DNA from 3 places in the Pseudoalteromonas sp. TAE79 genome. Region 2 is predicted to be linked to each of the others. Evidence: predicted binding sites of a transcription regulator. Region 2 holds the regulator's gene; each other region holds the start of a gene.
The links. Region 2 encodes sigma-54, which starts transcription at its own class of promoters, with help from an activator protein. Its sites were predicted from a motif close to GTTGGCACGNNNNTNGNNT; they were not measured.
Positions count from the first base shown of each region.

Region 1: a site for sigma-54 is predicted at 2,439-2,457, ahead of glnA (glutamate--ammonia ligase). Genes of this name have one in related genera too.
Region 3: a site for sigma-54 is predicted at 4,021-4,039, ahead of fliE (flagellar hook-basal body complex protein FliE). Genes of this name have one in related genera too.

Region 1 is NZ_AUTL01000052.1:328-6,408, reverse strand. It holds partial or broken gene L655_RS1000000127655 (hypothetical protein) at 1-177, shown strand, start outside; gene typA (translational GTPase TypA) at 182-2,005, opposite strand; gene glnA (glutamate--ammonia ligase) at 2,513-3,919, shown strand; gene L655_RS0101680 (DUF4124 domain-containing protein) at 4,034-4,555, shown strand; gene glnL (nitrogen regulation protein NR(II)) at 4,638-5,708, shown strand; partial or broken gene L655_RS0101670 (sigma 54-interacting transcriptional regulator) at 5,723-6,081, shown strand, end outside.
Region 2 is NZ_AUTL01000277.1:43,412-53,023, reverse strand. It holds gene L655_RS0122690 (HPr family phosphocarrier protein) at 93-365, opposite strand; gene rapZ (RNase adapter RapZ) at 408-1,253, opposite strand; gene ptsN (PTS IIA-like nitrogen regulatory protein PtsN) at 1,272-1,724, opposite strand; gene hpf (ribosome hibernation promoting factor) at 1,729-2,016, opposite strand; gene L655_RS0122670 (RNA polymerase factor sigma-54) at 2,043-3,542, opposite strand; gene lptB (LPS export ABC transporter ATP-binding protein) at 3,612-4,337, opposite strand; gene lptA (lipopolysaccharide transport periplasmic protein LptA) at 4,334-4,879, opposite strand; gene lptC (LPS export ABC transporter periplasmic protein LptC) at 4,869-5,423, opposite strand; gene kdsC (3-deoxy-manno-octulosonate-8-phosphatase KdsC) at 5,420-5,971, opposite strand; gene L655_RS0122645 (KpsF/GutQ family sugar-phosphate isomerase) at 5,972-6,943, opposite strand; gene L655_RS0122640 (calcium/sodium antiporter) at 6,947-7,915, opposite strand; gene L655_RS0122635 (ATP-binding cassette domain-containing protein) at 8,171-8,986, shown strand; gene mlaE (lipid asymmetry maintenance ABC transporter permease subunit MlaE) at 8,986-9,612, shown strand, end outside.
Region 3 is NZ_AUTL01000266.1:108,014-116,370, forward strand. It holds gene fliI (flagellar protein export ATPase FliI) at 1-51, opposite strand, end outside; gene fliH (flagellar assembly protein FliH) at 70-876, opposite strand; gene fliG (flagellar motor switch protein FliG) at 880-1,920, opposite strand; gene fliF (flagellar basal-body MS-ring/collar protein FliF) at 1,913-3,628, opposite strand; gene fliE (flagellar hook-basal body complex protein FliE) at 3,649-3,981, opposite strand; gene L655_RS0121310 (sigma-54 dependent transcriptional regulator) at 4,138-5,604, opposite strand; gene L655_RS0121315 (ATP-binding protein) at 5,601-6,713, opposite strand; gene L655_RS0121320 (DNA-3-methyladenine glycosylase I) at 6,846-7,442, shown strand; gene L655_RS0121330 (sigma-54-dependent Fis family transcriptional regulator) at 7,745-8,357, opposite strand, start outside.

The DNA of each region.
Region 1 (6,081 bases), on a different contig from region 2:
GGCTTCCTTCAGACCCCACCGTTGGCCAGTGACGCCCTTGCCATTCAGATTATCTTCCCCTTAGTCAGGGTGATAAGGCATCTTTCAGCCTATCGGGTTTGCCAGCTTCGCTGGGCAAACAAAAAAGCCGCTGTATTTTGCAATACAGCGGCTTTTAAAATCATTATTCTAAATTAATAGATTATGACTTAGGTGCACGACCCGCACGTTTACGTTCGTTTTCTGTAAGGTGTTTCTTACGGATACGAATGTTTAGTGGAGTAACTTCAACTAGCTCGTCATCATCGATGAACTCAAGCGCTTGCTCAAGTGAGTAGTTAAGGTGCGGAGAAAGCGTTTGCGCTTCATCAGTACCAGATGCACGTACGTTAGTTAACTGCTTGCCTTTAAGGGCGTTAACTGTAAGGTCGTTATCACGGTTATGAATACCGATAACCATACCTTCGTATACTTCAACACCGTGACCGATGAATAAACGGCCGCGCTCTTGTAAGTTGAATAATGCGTTAGTAAGTGCTTTACCAGTTGCGTTTGCAATCATTACGCCGTTCTTACGAACACCGATAGCGCCACCTTTATGAGGACCATAATGATCGAACGTATGGTACATAAGACCAGAACCCGAAGTAAGCGTCATGAAATCAGTTTGGAAACCAATTAAACCACGGCTTGGGATCATGAAGTCTAAACGCATACGGCCTTTGCCATCTGGAGTCATGTTAGTAAGTTCACCTTTACGTAGGCCAACTTGTTCCATAACAGAACCTTGATGCTCTTCTTGACAGTCAATAGTCACTGTTTCAAACGGTTCTTCTAGAACGCCATCTACAGTACGTAAGATAACTTCTGGACGAGAAACTGAAAGCTCGTAACCTTCACGACGCATGTTTTCGATTAAGATACCTAGGTGTAATTCACCACGACCAGAAACACGGAAGCTATCTGGGCTAGCAGTATCTTCAACGCGAAGTGCTACGTTGTGTACTAATTCTTTGTCTAAACGCTCACGGATATTACGTGACGTTACAAACTTACCTTCTTTACCACAGAAAGGTGAGTTATTTACAGAGAATGTCATTGTTACAGTTGGCTCATCAACACTTAGTGGTGGTAATGCTTCAACGTTTCCTGGGAAACAAACTGTATCAGAAATCTTAAGCTCACCAATACCTGTTACAGTTACGATGTTACCAGCGTAAGCTCTATCAGTTTCGATACGCTCAAGACCTAGGTAGCTTTGTACTGCACCAATTTTACCATTACGTGTAGTGCCATCAGCACTGATAATAGTAACTTGTTGGTTAGGAGCAACAGAACCACGTTTTATACGACCAATACCAACTACACCAACATAAGAGTTGTAATCTAGTTGAGAAATTTGCATTTGGAAGTCACCTTCAGGATCTGCATCCGGTGGTGATACTTCTTCAACGATCATCTTGAACATAGGTTCCATGTTGTCTGATGGTTCGTCTAAATCTAGTGTTGCCCAACCGTTGATTGCTGAAGCGTAGATTACTTTAAAGTCTAACTGTTCGTCAGTCGCGCCAAGGTTGTCGAATAAATCAAAGATTTGATCCATAACCCAATCTGGACGAGCGCCTGGCTTATCAATTTTATTGATAACGACGATTGGTTTTAAGCCTTGCGCGAATGCTTTTTGCGTAACGAAACGCGTTTGCGGCATTGGACCTTCTTGAGCATCAACAAGTAATAATACTGAGTCAGCCATCGAAAGTACGCGTTCAACTTCACCACCGAAATCGGCGTGTCCCGGGGTATCTACGATATTGATATGGTAGTCATTCCAAGAAATGGCTGTGTTTTTAGCCAAAATGGTAATACCACGTTCTTTCTCAATGTCGTTTGAGTCCATCACGCGCTCTTCGTTACCGCCGCGTGTTTCTAATGTACCTGATTGCTCAAGTAGTTTGTCAACCAGTGTTGTTTTACCATGGTCAACGTGCGCGATAATCGCTATATTTCTTAACTGTTCGATGCTCATATATTTACTCAGAGAAATTAAATTCTCATTGATCCTGCAAGATCTACGCACTCATCCACGCTTTCGCGAGATGTCCCAGCATAGGATTTAAAAGGGCGCATATTATCCCTCATTAATGACATGGATGAAAGTTTATCCAATATAAATTTCAAAACTTTCTCAATACTTTTACTAAGTATCTGTTTTATATATGACAATTATATGAATTAAATTTCAAATTTTTTTTGAAAAACAGCCTTTTTGGCTATTTTGCTGATCTTTTTGGTACTCTTTTGCATTTAGGTTATGCTATTTCCGAGCGATTAAATTAGCAGCAAATTGTGCCCTGTAAATTTTGCACCAAAAAGGAAAATTTACGCACCAATATAGTGCGTTTGTACATTCCATTTTGATGCAACGATATTTTTTTAATTTATAAACAGCTAGTTATAAAAATGGCACAAAATCAGCTTAGTAAATCCCAAAGCAATTATGCAGCAATAACAAAACCCAATAGTTGGAGGACACATGTCACAATCGGTTTTAGATTTTATTAAAGAAAATGACGTCAAGTTCATTGATTTACGCTTTACTGACACTAAGGGTAAAGAACAACATATATCTATTCCTCATCACCAAGTTGATGAAGACTTTTTTGAAGACGGTAAAATGTTTGACGGTTCTTCAATTGCAGGCTGGAAAGGCATAAACGAATCAGACATGGTATTAATGCCAGTTGCTGAATCAATCAAACTAGACCCTTTCACTGAAGAATCAACATTAATCGTACGTTGTGACGTAGTAGAGCCTTCAACACTTCAAGGTTATGAGCGCGACCCGCGTTCTGTTGCTAAGCGTGCTGAAGATTACATGCGCTCTACAGGTATTGCAGATACAGTTTTATTTGGCCCTGAGCCAGAGTTTTTCGTATTTGACGACGTTAAATACAAATCAGATATGTCTGGTTCTATGTACAAAATTGATTCTAAGCAAGCTGCTTGGAACTCAGATAAAGAATATGCAGATGGCAACACAGGTCACCGTCCAGGTATTAAAGGCGGTTACTTCCCAGTTGCTCCTGTTGATGACTTCCAAGATTGGCGTTCAGCTACGTGTCTAGTTCTAGAAGAAATGGGTCAAGTAGTAGAAGCACATCACCACGAAGTTGCAACAGCAGGTCAAAACGAGATTGCTACTCGCTTTAATACAATGGTATTAAAAGCGGATGAAATCCAAGAAATGAAATATGTTATCCATAACATGGCTCACTTATACGGTAAAACAGCAACGTTTATGCCTAAGCCAGTTGTTGGTGATAACGGTTCTGGTATGCATTGTCACCAGTCACTTGCTAAAGACGGTGTTAACCTTTTTGCTGGCGATAAGTACGGCGGTCTTTCTGAAGATGCACTTTACTACATTGGCGGTATCATTAAGCATGCTAAAGCAATTAACGCTTTTGCAAACGCATCTACTAACTCGTACAAACGTTTAGTACCAGGTTTTGAAGCACCAGTTATGCTTGCGTACTCTGCACGTAACCGTTCTGCATCAATCCGTATCCCAGTGGTTCCATCTGAAAAAGGTCGTCGTATTGAAGTACGCTTCCCGGATCCAACAGCTAACCCATACCTTGCTTTCTCAGCAATGCTTATGGCTGGCCTTGATGGTATCAAAAACAAGATCCACCCTGGCGATGCTATGGATAAAGATTTATACGACTTACCAGCTGAAGAAGCAGCAGAAATTCCAACTGTTGCAGCATCACTTGACGAAGCACTATCTGCACTTAGCGCAGACCGTGAATTCTTAACTCAAGGTGGCGTATTCACTGACGACTTAATCGATGCTTACATCGAACTTAAGTCTAAAGAAGTTGAAAAGCTTAACATGACAACTCACCCAGTTGAGTTTGAAATGTACTACAGCTGTTAATATAAGCTGTAAAAAATATGTGTGTTCTCAAGCCCGCTTTGCGGGCTTTTTTAATGGTAAAATTAGTCAATCTCCACTAAAGTTAAGTTACCGATAAAAATGCAGGGCTGCAGAGTGAATAACAAGATTTTATTACTATTAATTACTTTAGGATTAAGTAATTATGGTTATGCCGGTGAAACAAAAATATACGCTTGGAAAGATAAAAATGGCGTATTAGTGTTCTCTGACACCCCTCATAGAGGTGCTAAAGAGGTAAAGCTTACCAGCCAAGATCTTAATATGCCTGCAACAAATACTGACATTTTTGACGAGCAACCCCAGCCTCAACAAGCGGCCTTTAGTATTGCCATTTCCTCACCTGATCATAACCAGACTATTCGTGAAAATACCGGCACTGTTTATGTTACTAGCCGAATAAAACCGCGCTTTGAAACTGGTTTTACTATACAACTTTTTATTGATGGTAAAGCACACGGCCCTGCCAGTGACAGCTCAACCTTTGCAATAAGGGATGTAGAACGTGGTCAGCACACACTACAATTAAAGCTTTTTAATAGTAAAAACCAAGTTATTGCTACAAGCGAGCCCTGTATGTTTTTTATGCACCGAAAAGGGCTAAGCCTAAGTAATTAAATTGGGGTATTACTAATCGTGCAGCAGTGTATTTTACCGTATAACTTGCTTGCAAACATCAACGCACTAAAATGGTGCAGCTATGATTAATAATAAAAACTTTAGCCCTGAGCTACTCGATGCTATTTGGCAAAATCAAACAACCGCTATCATGTTGCTTGATAAAAACTTCACCGTTGTCTATGCCAATACCAGTACTAGCGAACTGCTTGGCCTTGGTAACAAGCGCCTATTAGATCAGCCTTTCGACAGTCTTTTTAATTACCATTCAATCGATTTGCAGCGTATAGAACAATACTCATTAGTTGAAGGTGTAGATTGCCAGCAGCACAGAGCTGACGTGGTTTTTAGCGATTCTCGCCATGCAAAAGTAGCCGTAAGTACACGACAAATTAAGTTTGATGGCTCACTTTATATTTTATTTGAGTGGCGCCAAACTGATGACGAAATTAAGCACGACCAAGCGTCTAATCAAATGCATCAATACCAAGCAGCCCGAAATCTAATTAGAGGCTTAGCTCACGAAATTAAAAATCCTTTAGGTGGAATTCGCGGAGCGGCGCAGTTATTGCAGTATGAGGTTGATCAACAAGAAAGAGACCAATGTGCTGAACTTATCATTGAGCAAGCTGACCGATTACGCGAATTAGTAGATAGGCTTTTAGGGCCAAATCAGCTTCCGCAAAAATCGTATGGCAATATACATCAATCACTTGAATCAGTTGCACGACTAAGTACGTTAGATAATTGTTCTAACATTAGCTTGGTTAAGGATTACGACCCAAGCATTCCTGATGTATACATTGATCAAGGTAAAATTCAGCAAGTAGTATTAAACATTGTTCGAAATGCTCAGCAGGCGCTTGTAAATGGCGGTGAAATAACAATAAAAACCCGCATTAATCATCAGCATCGTCGCCCAGGTAAAGCACCTAAAAAAGCCTTGTTGATCCAAATATCTGATAACGGACCAGGTATTGATCCCAGTGTACGTGAAACACTGTTCTACCCTATGATCACCAATAAAGAAGATGGCTCAGGGTTAGGACTCTCAATAGCGCAAACGCTGATAGATCAACATGATGGCTATATAGAATGCGATAGCTGGCCTGGACATACTGAATTTAATATCTATCTGCCCTTTGCAGATTAATGTTTGGAGTTTGCATGAAAACAGTTTGGCTTGTAGATGATGATGCCTCAATTCGCTTTGTACTTGAAAAGGCACTAACCCGTTCAGGGTTTAACACGGAGAGCTTTGCTAATGCGCAAGATGTACTAAGCGCACTAAAGTTTAGCCAACCTACTGTTTTAGTTTCTGACGTTAGAATGCCAGGCATGGATGGTATGGCGTTGCTTGAACTTATCGCAGAGCAAAACCCTGGGCTGCCAGTTATTATAATGACTGCCCACTCAGATTTGGACTCTGCAGTTAATGCATTCCAAAAAGGTGCTTTTGAATACCTAGCTAAGCCGTTTGATTTAAACGAAGCAGTGGCGCTAGTCGAGAGCGCGTGCAGAGCAAA
Region 2 (9,612 bases):
AGGTGAGTTAACTGGCGTTACTAACCTATCTATTTTATATATCTGTTTTAATTGAAGCATTAGTAATGCGAATATTGTTTTTATAAAACAGGTTATTCTTGTTCATTAAAGCGTTGTGCTATTAATTCTCCAACAGCGTGTAAAGCTTGCTCAGAATCAGGGCCTTTACAAACAACTTTAACTTCTTTCCCTTGGCTACTTTCAAGTAACATTAGTGCAAGTACGCTATCGCCTGCTGCTTCTTTGTCATCTTGGAATAATGTGATTGTCGCATCAAATTGTACTGCTAATTGCGCAAGCACAGTAGCTGCTCTGGCGTGTAAGCCTAATTTGTTTTTTATTAAAAAGGTATCTTCACAATGCATAACTTACTCTACCTAAGCTGAACAGGTGATTATTCAGCTATATTATTTTTCTTGCTCGCGATGGCGAATTTTTACATTGGGATGTGTCATTGCGAAACTTTCACCGATAGTTTGCGCTAAATACACAGAGCGATGTTGCCCGCCTGTACACCCAATAGCAATGGTTAAATAACTGCGGTTATTTCGTTCTAAATGTGGTAACCACGTTTGTACAAATGTTTGAATTTGCCATGTGAATTTTTGCACTATGCTGTGATTAGCTAAATAGTCTTTAACCGGTTGATCTAACCCATTTAAAGGCTTTAACTCTGGTTCCCAGTGTGGATTTGGTAAAAAGCGTGCATCAAATACGTAGTCTGCTTCTTTTGGTATACCGTGTTTAAAACCAAATGATTCAAATGTGACAATCAGTTGCTTATCTTTTTTACCTAAAATCTTTTCACGAATAGATTCAGCGAGTTGATGAACACTTAAATCAGTCGTATCTATCATAAAGTTGGCGCGAGTGGTTAATACATCAAGTAATTCTTTTTCTTTTTTGATGGCTAAATCAAGGGGCAACGAGTCTATTGATAGTGGGTGTAATCTGCGTGTTTCAGAAAAGCGTTTGATCAATGTCTGATCGTCGCTATCTAAATAAAACAACGTAGGGTTTGCAAAGCCAGGCAAGTATTCAAGAATATCGTTAAATTCATCTTGTTCTTTAGGGATGTTGCGCACATCTATGCTAACAGCAATTTTATCGTAGCTATCAGACACACTGCGAACTAATGAAGGTAGTAGGTTTACTGGAATATTATCTACGCAATAATAACCTAAATCTTCTACAACGCGCAAAGCAACCGACTTTCCAGAACCAGAACGGCCGCTTATGATAATTAACTCCATTTAACACCCTTTATAAAACTATGATTGATCGACAATAACTTGGTAAAGCTCAGTATCAGATTTTGCACTGCGTAACTGTTTACAAAAATCTTTGTTGTTTAGTTTATCAGCAATGGTTGCTAGAGTCTTTAAGTGCTGCTGGTTATCGCCATCTGGTACGATGAGTGCGACAAAAATATCAACAGGGCGATTATCGATTGCATCAAAGTTTATTGGAGTTTCGCTAACGAGCACTAAAGCCAAAGGCTCTTCTGCACCGCTCATTCTTCCATGAGGAATAGCAATGCCACGCCCTATACCTGTACTACCTAATTTCTCTCTGCTCATTAAAGCATTAAGAATATCTTGTTGCGGTAAATACGGAAGTTTGTCGTGAGCAAGTTCGCTAATGAACTCTAAAATTCTTTTTTTGCTATTAAAAAGGACCGCAGCTTTGCTGCAGTCCTGGCATATAAGTGAACTTAATTTCATCATATTAGTGTCGAGCAAGCTTCTCTTTGTGTTTGATTACTTGGCGATCGAGCTTGTCGATCAACGAGTCAATAGCGGCATACATATCTTGATGTTCTGTAGAGGCAAATAGCTCAGCACCGCTTACGTGTATTGTGGCTTCTGCTTTTTGATTTAATTTTTCTACATCGAGAATGACATGAACATTATTAATATGATCAGAGTGTCTTTCAAGCTTCGCAAATTTAGTATTAATATAGTCTATTAGTGAATCGGTTAATTCTACGTGACGACCAGTTAAGTTTAGTTGCATAAGCATTACCCTCTTAGTTTAGCGTCTTAAATCAGACTTTTACGCTGATTTGACGGTGGAATAGCAAGAGATTCACGGTATTTTGCGATTGTACGTCTTGCTACTTTAATTCCTTGCTCAGCCAATATATCCGCTATTTTGCTATCACTCAATGGTTTTGCTGAGTTTTCTGCTGCGATTAATTTTCGGATAAGCGCACGTATTGCTGTAGATGAACATTCACCACCGTTTTCAGTACTTACATGGCTTGAGAAAAAATATTTAAGCTCAAATATACCACGGGGTGTATGCATGTACTTTTGAGTAGTCACACGCGAAATTGTCGATTCGTGCATTTCTACCATTTCAGCGACATCATTTAAAACCATTGGTTTCATGGCTTCAGGGCCATGTTCAAAAAAGCCTTGTTGTTGCTTAACAATACAATTAGTAACTTTTAATAGCGTGTCGTTTCTACTTTCTAAGCTTTTAATAAACCATTTAGCTTCTTGTAAATGTGAGCGAATAAACTGGCTGTCGCCACTTGATTTTACAGTGCGAGACATTGCCGCGTATTGGCTATTAACACGAATTTTAGGCATGCTATCTGGGTTTAATTCGACAACCCAGCGGCCTTTAATTTTTTTAACTGACACATCAGGAATAACATACTCAGATTCTTCCCTTACAATAGTATCTGCAGGTTTTGGGTTGAGAGTATGTATTAGTGTCATCACTTCTTTAAGCTCTTCTTCTTTGAGCTTAGTTTTTTTCATTAATGTACGATAGTCGCGAGCTGCTAATAGATCAATATGCTCGGTTAAAATCATTTTCGTTTCATTAATGTAAGGTGTTTCTTTATCAAATTGATTAAGCTGAATACACAAACACTCTTGTAAACTACGTGCAGCAATACCAACAGGATCAAACAGTTGAATGCGTTTTAATACGGCTTCAATTTCATCAAGTTCGACTTCGTTATCATCTTCGTTTTCTTGATTAAAGCTTTCTAAAATCTCTTCGCAGCTTAATGTTAAAATACCTGAATCATCGACGGCCTCTACAATCGCAATAGCGATGGCTTCATCGGTAGGGCTAAATGGCGTTAGTTGTAATTGCCACATTAAATACTCATGGAGCGTTTCAGTAGAGGCGCCTTGGTATATTGATTCGTCTTCAGGCATTGGACCTGATGAGGCTGCAGGAGCGGCACTCATGTACTCATCCCAACTAACATCCATAGCCATGTCGTCACTTAGCGTGTCTTTTGCAAGTGCTTCACCAGTATCTTGTTCATATTCGCTCGGAGCATCATCAGCAGATGCGCTAACAGTTATGTCATCGGTATCAGCTTTTTGCTCGTTTTTACCAGCAGCGTCTTCAGAATAGTCTGCCTCTTCAACCTCTAATAGTGGATTACTGTCGAGAGCTTCTTGTATTTCTTGCTGGAGATCCAATGTACTGAGTTGCAACAAACGAATAGCTTGTTGCAACTGTGGAGTCATTGTAAGTTGCTGGCCCATGCGCAGCTGTAGTGATTGCCTCATGTATCTCTAACAATCCTTTTATGTTGTTATAATTAATACTAGCAGATGCTTAAAGACATGGCGTAAATGTTACAGCCTAAATTGCTCGCCTAAGTAAACATCGCGTACTGTTTTATCATTTAATACGTGCTCTGGAGTACCTGATGCAATCAGCTCCCCATGAGAAACAATGTAGGCTTTTTCACAAACATCAAGGGTCTCTCTTACGTTATGGTCGGTAATTAATACTCCAATCCCACGATTTTTAAGATGTTCTATTATTTTCTTTATATCTAATACCGAAATAGGGTCAACACCGGCAAACGGTTCATCCAGTAATATAAATTTAGGATCTGCTGCCAGTGCTCGTGCTATTTCTACACGACGACGCTCTCCACCCGATAATGCCATACCTTGGCTATCACGAATGTGTTGTATGCTAAATTCATCTAATAAGTTATTGAGCGTGTCTTCTCTGGCTTGTTTATTTAGTTCTTTGCGCGTTTCTAAAATGGCCATTAAGTTTTGATAAACAGTCAGCTTTCTAAAAATCGATGACTCTTGTGGTAAGTAGCCTATGCCTAATCTAGCACGACTATGCATAGGTAAAAGAGTAATATCGTTATCATCAATAGATATTTTACCTTTGTCGCTAGGAACAAGCCCTACAATCATATAAAAAGTCGTTGTTTTACCAGCACCGTTAGGGCCAAGTAAGCCAACTATACTGCCAGCTTGTACTTCAAGGCCGACGTTTTTTACAACTTCACGACCTTTATAGCTTTTTGCCAATAGTTCTGCTTTTAATGTGCTCATGGTTGACCTTTATCGCCTTTTTTACTTTTTTTAGTTTCGATCGGTACTAAAATTGTGTGAACGCGGTCAGTTGAGTTTTCATCTTTTTCGGCACTGATGAGCTGCTGCTCTATGTCGTAGGTAATGCTTTTAGCATTTATTTTTTGTCCGGCTTGCGATACTTGTGCATTACCAACAAGCGTTAAAAAACGCTTAGATACATCATAACGTACTTCGTCAGCACTGGCGCTCATAGTCGTGCCATCTGATTGCTTTTCTTCAAAGTGCGCAGGGCTACCTGTAGCAATTAATAATTGTTTATTATCACCAAGTTCATCGCGTTTATGTACTTCTAAGCGGTCGGCTGTGATACGGCGGTTACCGTGAATAATTTCAACGTTTTTCTCAAAAATTCCGACATTAGCTTTTAATTGACCTTCTTGCTTATCGGCGCTTATTGAAATTTGATTGGCAGCAGGTTGCGTGTTTTGCTCTGCTGCACTACTATTAAACGCTAGTATAAGTGTAGGAATAATAAGTGATTTTAATATTTTATTGGTCATAATATATGGTTCGCGTATGGTTAATTAGTTTTATCACTTCGGTTTTTAAGTCGGCTTCTAGGCCTTTACCGGTGATTTTTAAATTGGGTCCAGTGATAATGACGGGTTGCTCCGAACGCATTGTTAATAACTTTATATCAACCTGAATATTATCAGCATTGATTTTGTCTATCATGGCGTTATCGGTTAAGTTTTTGGCAACCACATTACCTTCTAAAATTAATTGTTTATCTTCGTATAATGTTGCTTCGTCTGCATTTATTTGCCACGTTTGTTGTTCGTTATATAAAGTAAAAATGGGTTTTTCGAAAAACGTGAAACCTAATTGCTGGTATAGCTCCATTTTAGCCGCAGTGACTTTGTGGCTAATTTTACCTTGCTCATCATAGGCTGTCTGTTTGAGCTCAATAGCTATGTAATCAGGCTTAGCAATAACTTCAGGCTCAGCCTGAGGCACAATATTTGTTTGTGTAAAATAAGGGTACCAAAGCCAAACCATACAGCTAATGAATAAAACGCTTAATATTATGCGCGCTGCATTCATGAACTAGTGCCTTGTGTAGTCAATGCTTTACCATTTTCAAGCATGAGCAAATCGGTGAGTTCTCTCACAGCACCAAAACCACCAGGCATTTGCGTTACATAGTGTGACAAACGCTTAATAAGTGGGTGGGCATCATTTACTGCAACGGCAAAGCCTACTAACTCCATAACAGGCATGTCAGGACCGTCATCACCAATATAAGCAATTTGTTCATCGCTAAGGTTGAGTTTATCTTTTAATTCTTGATAGGCAATGAGCTTATTTTCTTGGCCTTGATAAATATGCTGTACGGTTAAGCTGCTCATACGTTGTTGTACTATCTGTGAATGACGACCAGTAATAACAGCTACTTCAAAGCCACTGTTTATAAGTGCTTTAATGCCAAAACCATCTTTTGTATTAAATGCTTTTAGCTCTTCACCTTGATTGCCAAGGTAAATACGGCCATCAGAAAATACACCATCAATATCGCATATAAGTAGTTTTACTTTTTTAGCGCGTGCTTTTGCATCATCGCTCAGCGGTTGATAGAGTTCTTCAAATTGCATTTATAACACTCCTGCTTTCAATAGGTCTTGCATATTTAATGCGCCAATAGGTTGGTTTTTCTCATTGACGACGATTAGGCCATTTATACGTTTACGTTCCATAATATTGAGCGCTTCAGCGGCTAAAATATCTTGCGTAGCTGTAGTGCATGACTTAGTCATAACAACATCTATTTGTGTTGTATGAATATCAATTCTTTGTTCTAAAATGCGACGTAAGTCACCATCGGTAAATAACCCTACGAGTTGCTGATTTTCATCAACAATGGCTGTCATACCTAATCCTTTAGCTGACATTTCTATTAGAGCATCTTTAACTGTTTGTGAAACATCAATAATAGGTGTATTTGCGCCGCTGTGCATAACATCTTTTATAGTAAGTAATAAGCGCTTGCCTAAACTACCACCTGGGTGAGATAGCGCGAAGTCATCAGCTGTAAAGCCGCGAGCTTCTAATAATGCAACTGCCATGGCATCGCCCATCGCAAGCGTTGCAGTGGTACTTGATGTAGGGGCTAAACCCAATGAACAAGCTTCTTTTTCTACTTTAATGCACACATGTACATTAGCAAGGGTTGCCATTGTTGATTGTGTATTGCCAGTCATCGCTATCATTTTGGCACCAAGTCGTTTTAAAACCGGAATGATATTTAAAACTTCGCTGGTTTCCCCTGAATTAGAAATAAGCATAACCACGTCATTTTTAGTGATCATACCTAAATCACCATGACTTGCTTCACCAGGGTGAACAAAAAACGCAGGGCTGCCAGTGCTTGCAAGGGTTGCCGCTATTTTATTGCCAATATGGCCTGATTTTCCCATGCCAATAACAATAATACGGCCTTCACAGTCGTACATTAATTGGCACGCGTTATGAAAATTTTCATCTACATATTGTGCAATATCACTAAGTGCTTGGCGCTCAACATCTAAAACGCGAAGGCCTTGTTCAATAAAGTTTAGCGTTGCCATCATTTACCCTACTTGACTAAAAATATACCCTTGGTAACCCAAAAACGCTATTAGCAATAAGCCGCCTTCTACCCTATTGATACGCTGGGTGCCTCTAAAGTTCAATGACATAATAATAAGAGCAAGTGTTGCACCAATCATAATTAATATATCTCGGCTTACTAACGATGGATCAATTGCTGAAGGATTAATAATACCTGCTAGAGGTAATACAGCTAAAATATTAAATATGTTTGAGCCAACAATATTACCTAGTGCTAAATCATCTTCATTTTTAAGTACGCCTGCAACCGAGGCGGCAAGTTCAGGCAAGCTAGTACCAATGGCAATAATTGTTAAACCAATGACTAAGTCGCTTAAGCCGAAGTATTTAGCAATATCAACAGCTGAGCCGATTAAAAAATGAGAACTAACCGGCAGGAGTATCATGCCGACAATTAACCAAAATACCGCTTTTTTAGTAGGTACATCGTTTGGTACATCGTCGCAGGCTTCTGAGACAAAAGGGTCATCTTGGTTTTTTGCACGCATAGATACAATGATTAACCCACCGATGAATACGATAAAGCCAACTAAAAGCGCAACACCTTCACTAAATGAAAAGTAGTTATCTGAGAACACATACCAAGTAGCTAAAGATACGAGCATCACTAATGGCATTTCACGTTTTAACGTACTAGATGAAACTGAAAGAGGGCGAAATAGAGCAGTGATACCTAACACAAGTAAAATGTTTGTAATATTAGAGCCAACAGCATTGCCAACGGCTGTGTCGGTTTTGTTAGCCAAAGCGGCAGAGGCTGAAACCATCATTTCAGGGGCTGAAGAGCCCATGGCTACAACGGTCAAACCAACAATAAGTGTAGGTACACCAAAGTTTTTAGCAAGAGCCGCAGCCCCATAAACAAACTTATCGGCACTCCAAACAAGAGCTGCAAAACCAAGAATTAAAATAACAAACGAGGTAACCATTGTGTTAAGCCAGTTATACAAAATACGGATGGCGCGAATAGTAACAAAAGCTAAGATGAAAGTATAAATAAAAGAGTAAGGTCAACTGCGTAACAATGCTGCTTTTAAACAGCTAATTTAAAAATTTAAGCCGGGGTTAAGCTGTTTTGAGCGAGTCTTATAATCCTTTTCATGGGTGTATTACAAAATCTTACGAATTGTTTTTTCCATCTTTGACAAAAAAGCTTTAAAATAGGTGCACTAGTGAACATTTTTATGGAGAGCGACTTGTCGCAATCAATAGTAGAAGTCAAGGATGTTAGCTTTTCGAGAGGCAATAGAATCATATATAAAAATATGAGTTTTAGCGTTCCTAAAGGTAAAATTACTGCGATCATGGGGCCAAGCGGAATTGGCAAAACCACTATGTTGCGTTTAATTGGTGGTCAGCTTAAACCAGATTCAGGTGATATTTTATTTGAAGGTGGCAGCATTCCTAAAATGTCTCGTAAAGAGTTATACGAAGCACGTACTAAAATGAGCATGCTTTTTCAAAGTGGTGCGCTGTTTACTGATATGTCGGTATTTGACAATATCGCGTTTCCTATAAGAGAGCACACAAAGCTAAGTGAAGACCTGATTCGATTAGTTGTGTTAATGAAATTGCAAGCTATTGGACTACGTGGCGCTAAAGATTTAATGCCCTCTGAGTTATCCGGCGGTATGGCAAGGCGTGCTGCGCTTGCACGCGCTATAGCACTTGATCCAGAGCTAATCATGTACGATGAACCATTTGCAGGGCAAGATCCTATTTCGATGGGCGTATTGGTTAAGCTAATTAAGTCGCTCAACGAAGTATTAGGTTTATCGTCTTTAATCGTGACGCACGATGTAACAGAGGTAATGAGTATTGCCGAACACGTTATAATTATCGCCGACCAAGGGGTAATTGGTTCTGGTACTCCAGATGAAATGCGTAATCATGAATCTCCTTTAGTTCAACAGTTTTTAAAAGGCTTGTCGGATGGTCCAGTACCATTTCATTTTCCGGCTCAGGCTTATGCAGACGAACTACTTGGAGAAAAAGCATAATGTTGGATTTATTTCAAAAGCTAGGGCATAAAACGCTAGGACGTTTTGCGGCCCTTGGTCGTTCTGCTTATATGCTGTTTAGTGCATTAGCGCATGTTCCTAATTTTAAAAAAGGCACACCTTTACTTGTTCGCCAGCTTTATATGGTTGGTTCGCAATCGTTACTCATTATTATGGTGTCAGGTTTGTTTATCGGCATGGTGTTGGCTCTACAAGGTTACACCGTATTGGTTGGTTATGGTGCTGAAGATAGTTTAGGGCCGTTAGTGGCACTGAGCTTATTGCGAGAACTAGGCCCGGTTGTTACTGCATTATTATTTGCAGGACGCGCAGGTAGCGCTTTGACAGCGGAAATTGGCTTAATGAAAGCAACAGAGCAACTTTCATCACTTGAGATGATGGCAATCGATCCGCTAAAACGTATTATTGCACCGCGCTTTTGGGCGGGTTTTATAAGCATGCCATTGCTTGCATTGATATTTTCAGCTGTAGCAATTATAGGCGCTCATTTAGTGGGGGTAGATTGGCTGGGGGTTGATACAGGTAGTTTTTGGTCAATCATGCAATCGCAAGTGTCGTTTCAGCAAGACATACTAAACGGTATTATTAAAAGCTTTGTATTTGCC
Region 3 (8,357 bases), on a different contig from region 2:
TTGTTGATATTGAGATAAGCGTTCGCTTAAAGGTGCACGTTGAGTTGACATAACACGCCAATAAAATAGTTAGATACCACTATTATGCAAAAAACTATCCAACGTTTCTTTGACACGTGTTTTAAGGGTCATGTCGAGTGACGATTGCGCTGTTTTAACTTCACAGCCACCGCGCTCAAGAGTGGGCTCTGCCATTAATTGCCAGTTATTATCAATAATGGTTTGTTCGCCGTAGCTCTCTTTTATGAGTTCTAAGTCTTCGGGGTTTAAATGGATTCGTACTTTTTCTTGCTCCGCATTAAGTGAATCAATACTTTGCTTTAACGTATGTAAAATTACATCAGGCGATGTTTTTACTTCTTGATAAATAACAGCTTCCGCCAACATGCTAGCAAGTTGTACTAATTGCTTCTCGGCTTGTTCGTCCACTTTATCTAGCGGTGCAGTTAACCCCTCTAAAATGGTTTTTAAACTTGTTAACTGCTCTTCAATTAATGGTTTTACGTCATCAAGGCCTTGTGTTTTACCTTGTTCTAAGCCTTCTTTGTAGCCTGCTTCTTTACCTTCACCAACACCTTTTTCAAAGCCGTCTATGTAGCCTTGCTCATGACCTTGTTTAAGGCCTTCTTCGTACGCGTCTTGTCTAATGCGTTCAAGCTCAACCATGGTAAGCGCAGGGAGTTCTGGCTCTTGTGGCTCATCAATTGGCATTTCTTCAGCTAATTCTTTTTTGTACAGCTCACTAAGCGGTGTGCCGTAAGCTGTAGAGCGATTGCCAAAGCTGCTCTCATCTGGTGCTACATCCGGTATAGCCCAGTTTTTTAATAGTTCATCTGCTTCATCAGCGTGAAGAGTGCGCCCTTTGAGTTTGCTCATGGTTTACAGGAACTCCTCGCCACCGCCGCCGCCCAGCTGAATTTCACCTGAGTCAGATAAACGACGCGCTGTTGATAAAATCTCTTTTTGCGCCGCTTCTACTTCACTTATTCGAACAGGTGCCATAGCTTCTAAATCATCAGCAAGCATTTCGGCTGCACGCTTAGACATATTGCCCAGTATTTTGTCTTTAAGCGCATCGTCGGTGCCCTTAATTGCTTTCATTAATACGTCTTGTTGTACTTCTCGTAGGATTGCTTGAATACCACGGTCTTCAACATCCATTAAGTTTTCAAACACAAACATAAGATCTTGAATTTGCTGCGACATCTCTTCGTCATGTTCACGAATAGAGTCCATTAACTGCCCTTCTACATTAGTATCTAGGTAGTTCATAATATCTGCAGCAGCTTTTAAGCCACCCATTTTAGCGGCTTGTGCACCTGCTTGGCCGGCAAATTGTTTTTCCATGATTTCGTTTAGCTCTTGCAGTGCTGCTGGCTGAACTTCTTCAAGGTTTGCAATACGCATGGTTAAATCTAAGCGTACTTTTTCAGGGAACTGAGCAATAATTTCAGCAGACTGTTCTGGCTCTAAGTACGATAATACAATGGTTTGAATTTGCGGATGCTCATTACGAATAATGTTTGCTACCTGCTTAGAGTCCATCCATTTTAATGAATCCAAGCCTTTAGCGCCTGAGCCCATAACAATTTGGTCAATAAGGCTAGCGGCTTTGTCTTCACCAAGTGCTGCTGTAAGCGCTTTTTTAATAAAGTCTTCTGACTGAAAACCAATGGTACTAAAGCTTTGAATTTGTTCTATAAACAAGTTGTGTACAGCGCTAATCTTAGCTTGTGATAAGTCCTGTAACCCAGCCATCGCCATACCCACTTTTTGTACCTGTTTAGGTTCTAAGTGTTTAAGGATTTGCGCTGCATCTTCTTCTGATAAACTCAAAAGTAATATAGCGGCTTTATCTACCCCATCTAGCTTATCAACATCAAAGGCTGGCGGGAGTTGTTTTTGTTCTTGATCAGTCATCTTCTGTTAACCACGCTTTGACTACTTGTGATGATAGTTCTGGTTCGTTAGCTACAAGGGCACGAATTGCTTTAAGTAGATCTTCGTCGCCATGTAAATCCGGTAACTGCAGTGTACCATCACTTGAGAAACCAACCGAAGCAGAATCAAAGTCTTTATTTAGCATATCAAGAGTATTGTCGCCAATATCTACGCCTGAGCTTAGTGCATCTTCGTCGTATTCTTCTAGTGTATCGTCTGGGTAAATCAAGCGTTTAAGCATTGGTTTTACCACTGCCATTATTAATACAATGATAACTAAGGCGCCCAATACAAGGCGGGCTATTTTCATAAACCAGTCTTGTTCCCACAGTGGCACTTCTATAGCTAAATCTGTTGCTTCACGTACAAACGGCACTGTTACTACTTCAAGTGCATCACCACGTTGCATATCAAAGCCCACACCGCCTTGTAGTAAGCGACGAATATTTGACAATGCTTCAACCGAGCGTGGAGCCATGGTTGTTTCGCCGTTTTCTCCCACTTTAGGAATATAGTCAACAGCAACTGATACGCTTATTCTGCGTATAACACCACTTTGCTGGCGCTTGTGCGAAATGGTTGTATCGAGTTCATAATTACGTGTAGCTTCTTTGTGGCTGCGTGTTGGAGAAGTAGCAGTGCCTGCACCACCTTGCCCCGCAACCTCAGGAATATTTGAATTTAGCGGTGGCTGATTTGTAAGCGCACCTGGAATACCAACAGCTAGGCCGCCAATGTTATTTTCTTCAAATGTGGTTTCGCTTCTAACCGCTGGTAAGTCTGGGTTATAACGCTTTTGAGTTTCCTCAATCGAGCTAAAGTCCATACTCAAATCAACTTGAGCTGTATAGTTTGCAAGCCCAACAACCGGTATTAAAATACTGTCTATTTTTTCAAGGTACTCTTGTTCGCGCTTACGCTCTAAATCGTATTCTTTACGAGAGCGTGCTGCTAGTGAGCTTTGCGAACCTGAATTTAATAATCGACCATTTTGATCGGTAACTGTAACACGTGCAGGTTCTAAGCCTTGTACTGCTGAGGCAATCATATCAACAACAGAGTCTACTTCTTCACGGTCAAGTGAACGCCCACGTTTAAGTGTTAATACAACGGTAGCTGATGGTTTTTTCTCTCTGCGGGCAAATACGTTTTCTTTAGGAATGGCTAACAATACTTTGGCGCGAGTAATGTTGTTAAGCTCTTCAATTGTGCGTGCTAATTGCTGTTCACGACCATGTTTTAGGCGCTCACGCTCCAAGCGTTGGCTTACGCCAAAGCCCATATCTTGCATAATAATGTCAGAGCCTGATGCTGGACCTTGCTCTAACCCTTCACGGGTCATTAGTAGCTTAATGTTTTGGTATTCACTTTCATCAACCGATACAACATTGCCATCGAGTTGATATTCAATTTTTTGTGCATCTAAAAAGTCTAATGTTTGAATAAGCTCTTCAGTTTGCATTTTGCCTAACGGGCGCATATCTGGCTGACGAGCCCAAATAATAATGAAAATCGCGATAGCTAAACAAATCGCTAATGCTATTACCAGTGTTACTTGGCGCAATACATCAACACCACTTAAAGCACTTAAGTAGCCTGACTTTTGTTCTTGTTGATCATCACCACCACTTTGGTCGATACCGCCGCCAGCAAGTGCTAGGTCTGTAGATTGGTTAGATTGCGCCACAATAATTCTCCACTACCTAATTAAACAGGCATGTTCATGATTTCTTTATAAGCTTCAACAAGTTTATTACGAACCTGTACTGTAGCCTCAAAAGCAACTGACGATTTTTGAGAAGCAATCATCGCCTCAGCAAGCGATACACTTCGATCACCCATTTCAACCGCTTTTACTTTTTGACCTGCATCTTGCTGTAGACCGTGCACTGTATTTAGTGCATCACTAAGCATGTCGCCAAACTGGGAAGTAGAAGTAGGCTGAACTTGAGTCGGCAATTTATTTATCTGATTATTACGGCCGGCTTCTAAAGCCATTGATTGCATTTCTTGAAATACAGCACTGTTTTGAATTTTCATAATTTATCTCTGACACGCAGTGAACTCTTACAAGTAATAAAGCACAAAACATGCCAAATAATTAATTGTTAAAATACATGAAGTTAACTTTAAATTATGTGAGTCAGAGTTTTGACAACCCTAAGTTCGCAGCGCAAACTTAGGGTTTATAGGAGGTTATGCAGGAAGTGAAATACCTAAATCGCGCATTTGCGCTAGTTTATAACGTAAAGTTCGTGGGCTTATGCCCAACGTTTCAGCAACGTCTTTACGCTTACCTTGGCAACGTGCAAGGGTTTCTAAAATAATGCGATGCTCTTTGTCTTTAAGCTCATCTTTATAGCTACCGGTATCTGCCGCTAGCAAGCCCTGCTTAGGTTCAGCCTCAACAGGTGCTTTTTCATCGTAGTATGCCGAGCTTAGCGTACTTTTATCAACGCCTTTATCTGCGTGAGCTAATTCTGTTGGCGATAATGTTTGCGCCGGTGCCAATGATGGCTCCATAACAAAGTTATTAGATACTAAGTTTTCGATAAAAATAGCATGCTCGTTTATTGTATCGCCACTTCGCAGTATAAGCGCACGCTGTATAACGTTATCAAGCTCGCGCACATTTCCAGGCCACGCGTGAGCCAGTAACTTTTGCTCGGCAGCTTTATCTAAATACGCCATAGGCTCTTTGCTTTTACTGATATGGCGCTCAATTAAATGCTTAGCCAATACAATAATATCGCCAGGGCGTTGGCACAATGGTCGCCACATTAGTGGAAAAACATTAAGCCTGTAATATAGATCTTCTCTAAATTGGTTTTCAGACACGGCTTCTTTTAAATCACGATTACTGGTTGCCAAAATACGTACATCAAGCTGGATTGTTTTACGACCCCCTAAACGCTCTACTTCACGCTCTTGCAGTACGCGTAACAGCTTTGCTTGTAGCCCTAAGTCCATCTCTGTAATTTCATCAAGTAAAATAGTCCCGCCTTGTGCTTGCTCAAACTTACCCGGACATGCTTGAATCGCGCCTGTAAAAGCCCCTTTTTCGTAACCAAATAAAGTGGCTTCGAGCATATTTTCAGGAATAGCCGCGCAGTTAATCGCCACAAATGGCTCATTACAGCGGCTCGACTTATCATGAATATAACGAGCAAGTACTTCCTTACCTGAACCACTTGGGCCAAGTACCATTACACTTGCATCAGAGCGTGCTACTTTACTCGCAAGCTCCAATAATTGAATACTAGTTGGGTCAGCAACAATAGGTCCGTCGGTTTCTTTTGCTTTTTCAGGCAAATAACGGCTCACCATATTTAACAGCACTTCAGGTGCAAATGGTTTAGCCATGTAGTCAATTGCACCTAAGCGCATGGCTTCTACTGCATCGTCAATTGTGGCGTACGCCGTCATCATTAATACAGGTAAATCAGGGTGGTTTAATTTAATACTGCGTAGTAAATCAAGTCCACTCATTGCGCCCATTTGCACGTCGCTTACAACAAGCGAAAATTGATCTTTTTTAAGCAATATCATTGCTTGCTCAGCACTGTTCGCTGCAACACATTCAATACCCGACATTTCAAGGGTATCTATTAAGGCTTCACGAAGCCCAGCGTCATCTTCGACAACTAAAATAGTGTTACTCATAATGAACCCTCTAATTTAGATGTTGCCTTAATAGGCAGTAACAAGCTAAAGCAGGCACCACCCTGCGTATTATTAGTCACATCAACACGGCCTTGGTGTGCACTAGCCACCGAACTCACTACAGCAAGCCCTAAGCCTGTGCCCTGACTTTTTGTAGTAAAAAATGGTTCAAAGATTTTATCGCTTTGGCTTAAATCAACACCTGGGCCATTGTCGCTCACACTAATACGAACCATATCTAAATCTTTTAAATCTCTTTGTGCGCTAATTTTTACTTTTGCACCGCCGCCAATAACTTGAATACTATTGTGCACAAGATTTTGAATAGCACTGGCCAGTGCCGTTTTATTACCGACTATTTGTATATCTGGCTCTGGTAAGCTTACATCCAGTTCACTTTCATTAAGTGCGACCATCGCATCAGCGCCTGCTTTAACTTCTGTTAAAAGCTGCTGCATTGAAACTTGCTCAACAACTTGCTGATCGCCACTTTTAGCAAATAACAGCATGTCGTTTACTTGAGTTTCTAAATCTTTTAAGCGCGACATTAACTTTGTTTGAAAGTTATCGCGAGATGCTTCGGGTAAGCGCTTAGACCCTAAATTAGCAGCATAAAGCATAGCGGCTGAGAGCGGCGTACGGACTTGATGCGCTAATGATGCAACCATTTTACCCAGCGCGCTCAATCGCTGCATATGTGCAACACGTTTTTGTAAGCGGCGGGTTTCGGTTAAATCCGTCATTAAAATAAGTTGCCCAGGCTCTGGTGCTAAAGCAGTAATATCAAGCTTTATTAGGCGCCCGTCTTTTAAAGACACTTCGTGACCATCATCTTGATGTGGCCTAAAAGAGCGCTGAATAACATTAAACCAGCGTTCGCCTTCAAGTGGCTCGCCAAGCATATCAATCGCTATTTGATTCGCTTTTGCAATCAACCCTTTGCCATCAAGTACAACCACGCCTGCTGGCATTGTATCAACCAAATGCGAAAGCCAACTTGCTTGCTTGCGCAGATCGCTTAATTCACCAATGTACTCCTCTTGAAGTAAACATGGGTTATACTGATTTGCAGAAAAAAACTGTGGTTTTAGCACGCTAGCAAGGGCCATAATCAAATCTCGAATTGATGTAGATATATGTCTAAATGCACGATTTATACCAAAATTTATTTGCATACTTATCATTAAGTTACATCAACAATTTGAGCGACATAAAAATGACGCACGCAAAAAGGAATAATAATGAGTGAGCAAATAAAGTGCCGTTGCCCGTGGCTCGACACCACTAAACCCGACTACGTTATTTACCATGATGAAGAATGGGGCGTCCCTCTTTATGATGATACAAAGCTGTTTGAATTTATTACGCTTGAATCAGCGCAAGCCGGCTTAAGCTGGTACACAATTTTAAAAAAGCGTAGCGGTTACAAAAAAGCATTTGCTAATTTTGATGTAGATAAAGTGGCACAATTCACACAAGATGACGTTGAGAGACTAATGCTTGATGAAGGGATTGTGCGCAACCGATTAAAAATTGCGGCAACTGTTAACAACGCAAAGTGCTTTATAGAAATACAAAAAGAATTTGGAAGTTTTAGTAACTACCAATGGCAGTTTGTCGATAATAAACCGATTATAAGTAATTTAAATAACGCTGAGGACTACCCAGCAATTACAGAGGCATCAACTGCATTTGCTAAAGATTTAAAAAAACGGGGTTTTAAGTTTTTAGGCCCTACAACGGTATATGCGCATATGCAGGCCTGCGGTATGGTTAACGATCACAGTAATGATTGTTTTAGAAAAGAAGAAATTATTGAGGCTTTTAGTAGTAAGTGATTAAAAGCTATAAAAGTAATTTGTTCACAAAGAGGTTAAGAGACGCTGCGCTTTAGATAAGTAAAACGTAAGTTGACTATGGTTTCTCATTTAGCTTCGTTTTTCTCTTTGTGAAATAACGTTTTATTTAAATGATTAAAAGCTACGCTTTTCACGCGAGCAAGCTCAGCGTCTACCGCCAAGGTTTAAGTTTGGGTTATCTTGTAGACGCCAAGCTTGCTTGCGTGACGGGCAAAGCCCGTAAAGTGATTGATCACAAATGAATAATAAATAACGAAAAGTATTTCACCATTTTCGTACTTCTAATCTCGTGAAAGATTATACTTTTTCATTTTCTCAACGAGTGTTGTTCTGCGTACACCTAATATTTCGGCTGCGCGAGCTACAACATAATCATAGCGCTCTAATGCTTGGGTTATTAAGCTAATTTCAAGCTCTGCTAAATAATCTTTAAGTTCAATACCATCATCAGGCAATAGCCCACTACCCGTTTGGCTAAACTCAGTATCTGGCTCACTTTCGTAATCGCTAAAACCGGTGCTAAATATGTCGTTAAAAGCGTCTTTTTCCATTAACTCTTCAGGGTATTCTGGCTCGTACGCTTCAACTTCAATGTAACGATATTTATTAGGTAAATCGGGAATATCAACCACTTTTTCAGGAAACATAATAACCATACGCTCCACTAAGTTAGCAAGCTCACGAATATTACCAGGCCAAGCATGTTCTTTTAAGCTCTCAACTGCGCGCTCGGTAAACTTAGCGGTAGAACCAGTCTGGTCGTTAACACGGCGCATTAACTCTTTTAAAAGCAGCGGAATATCATCAGCACGTTCACTAAGCGATGGGTTTTCGATAGGAAATACATTTAAGCGGTAATATAAATCTTCCCTAAAACTACCCTCTTCAATCATT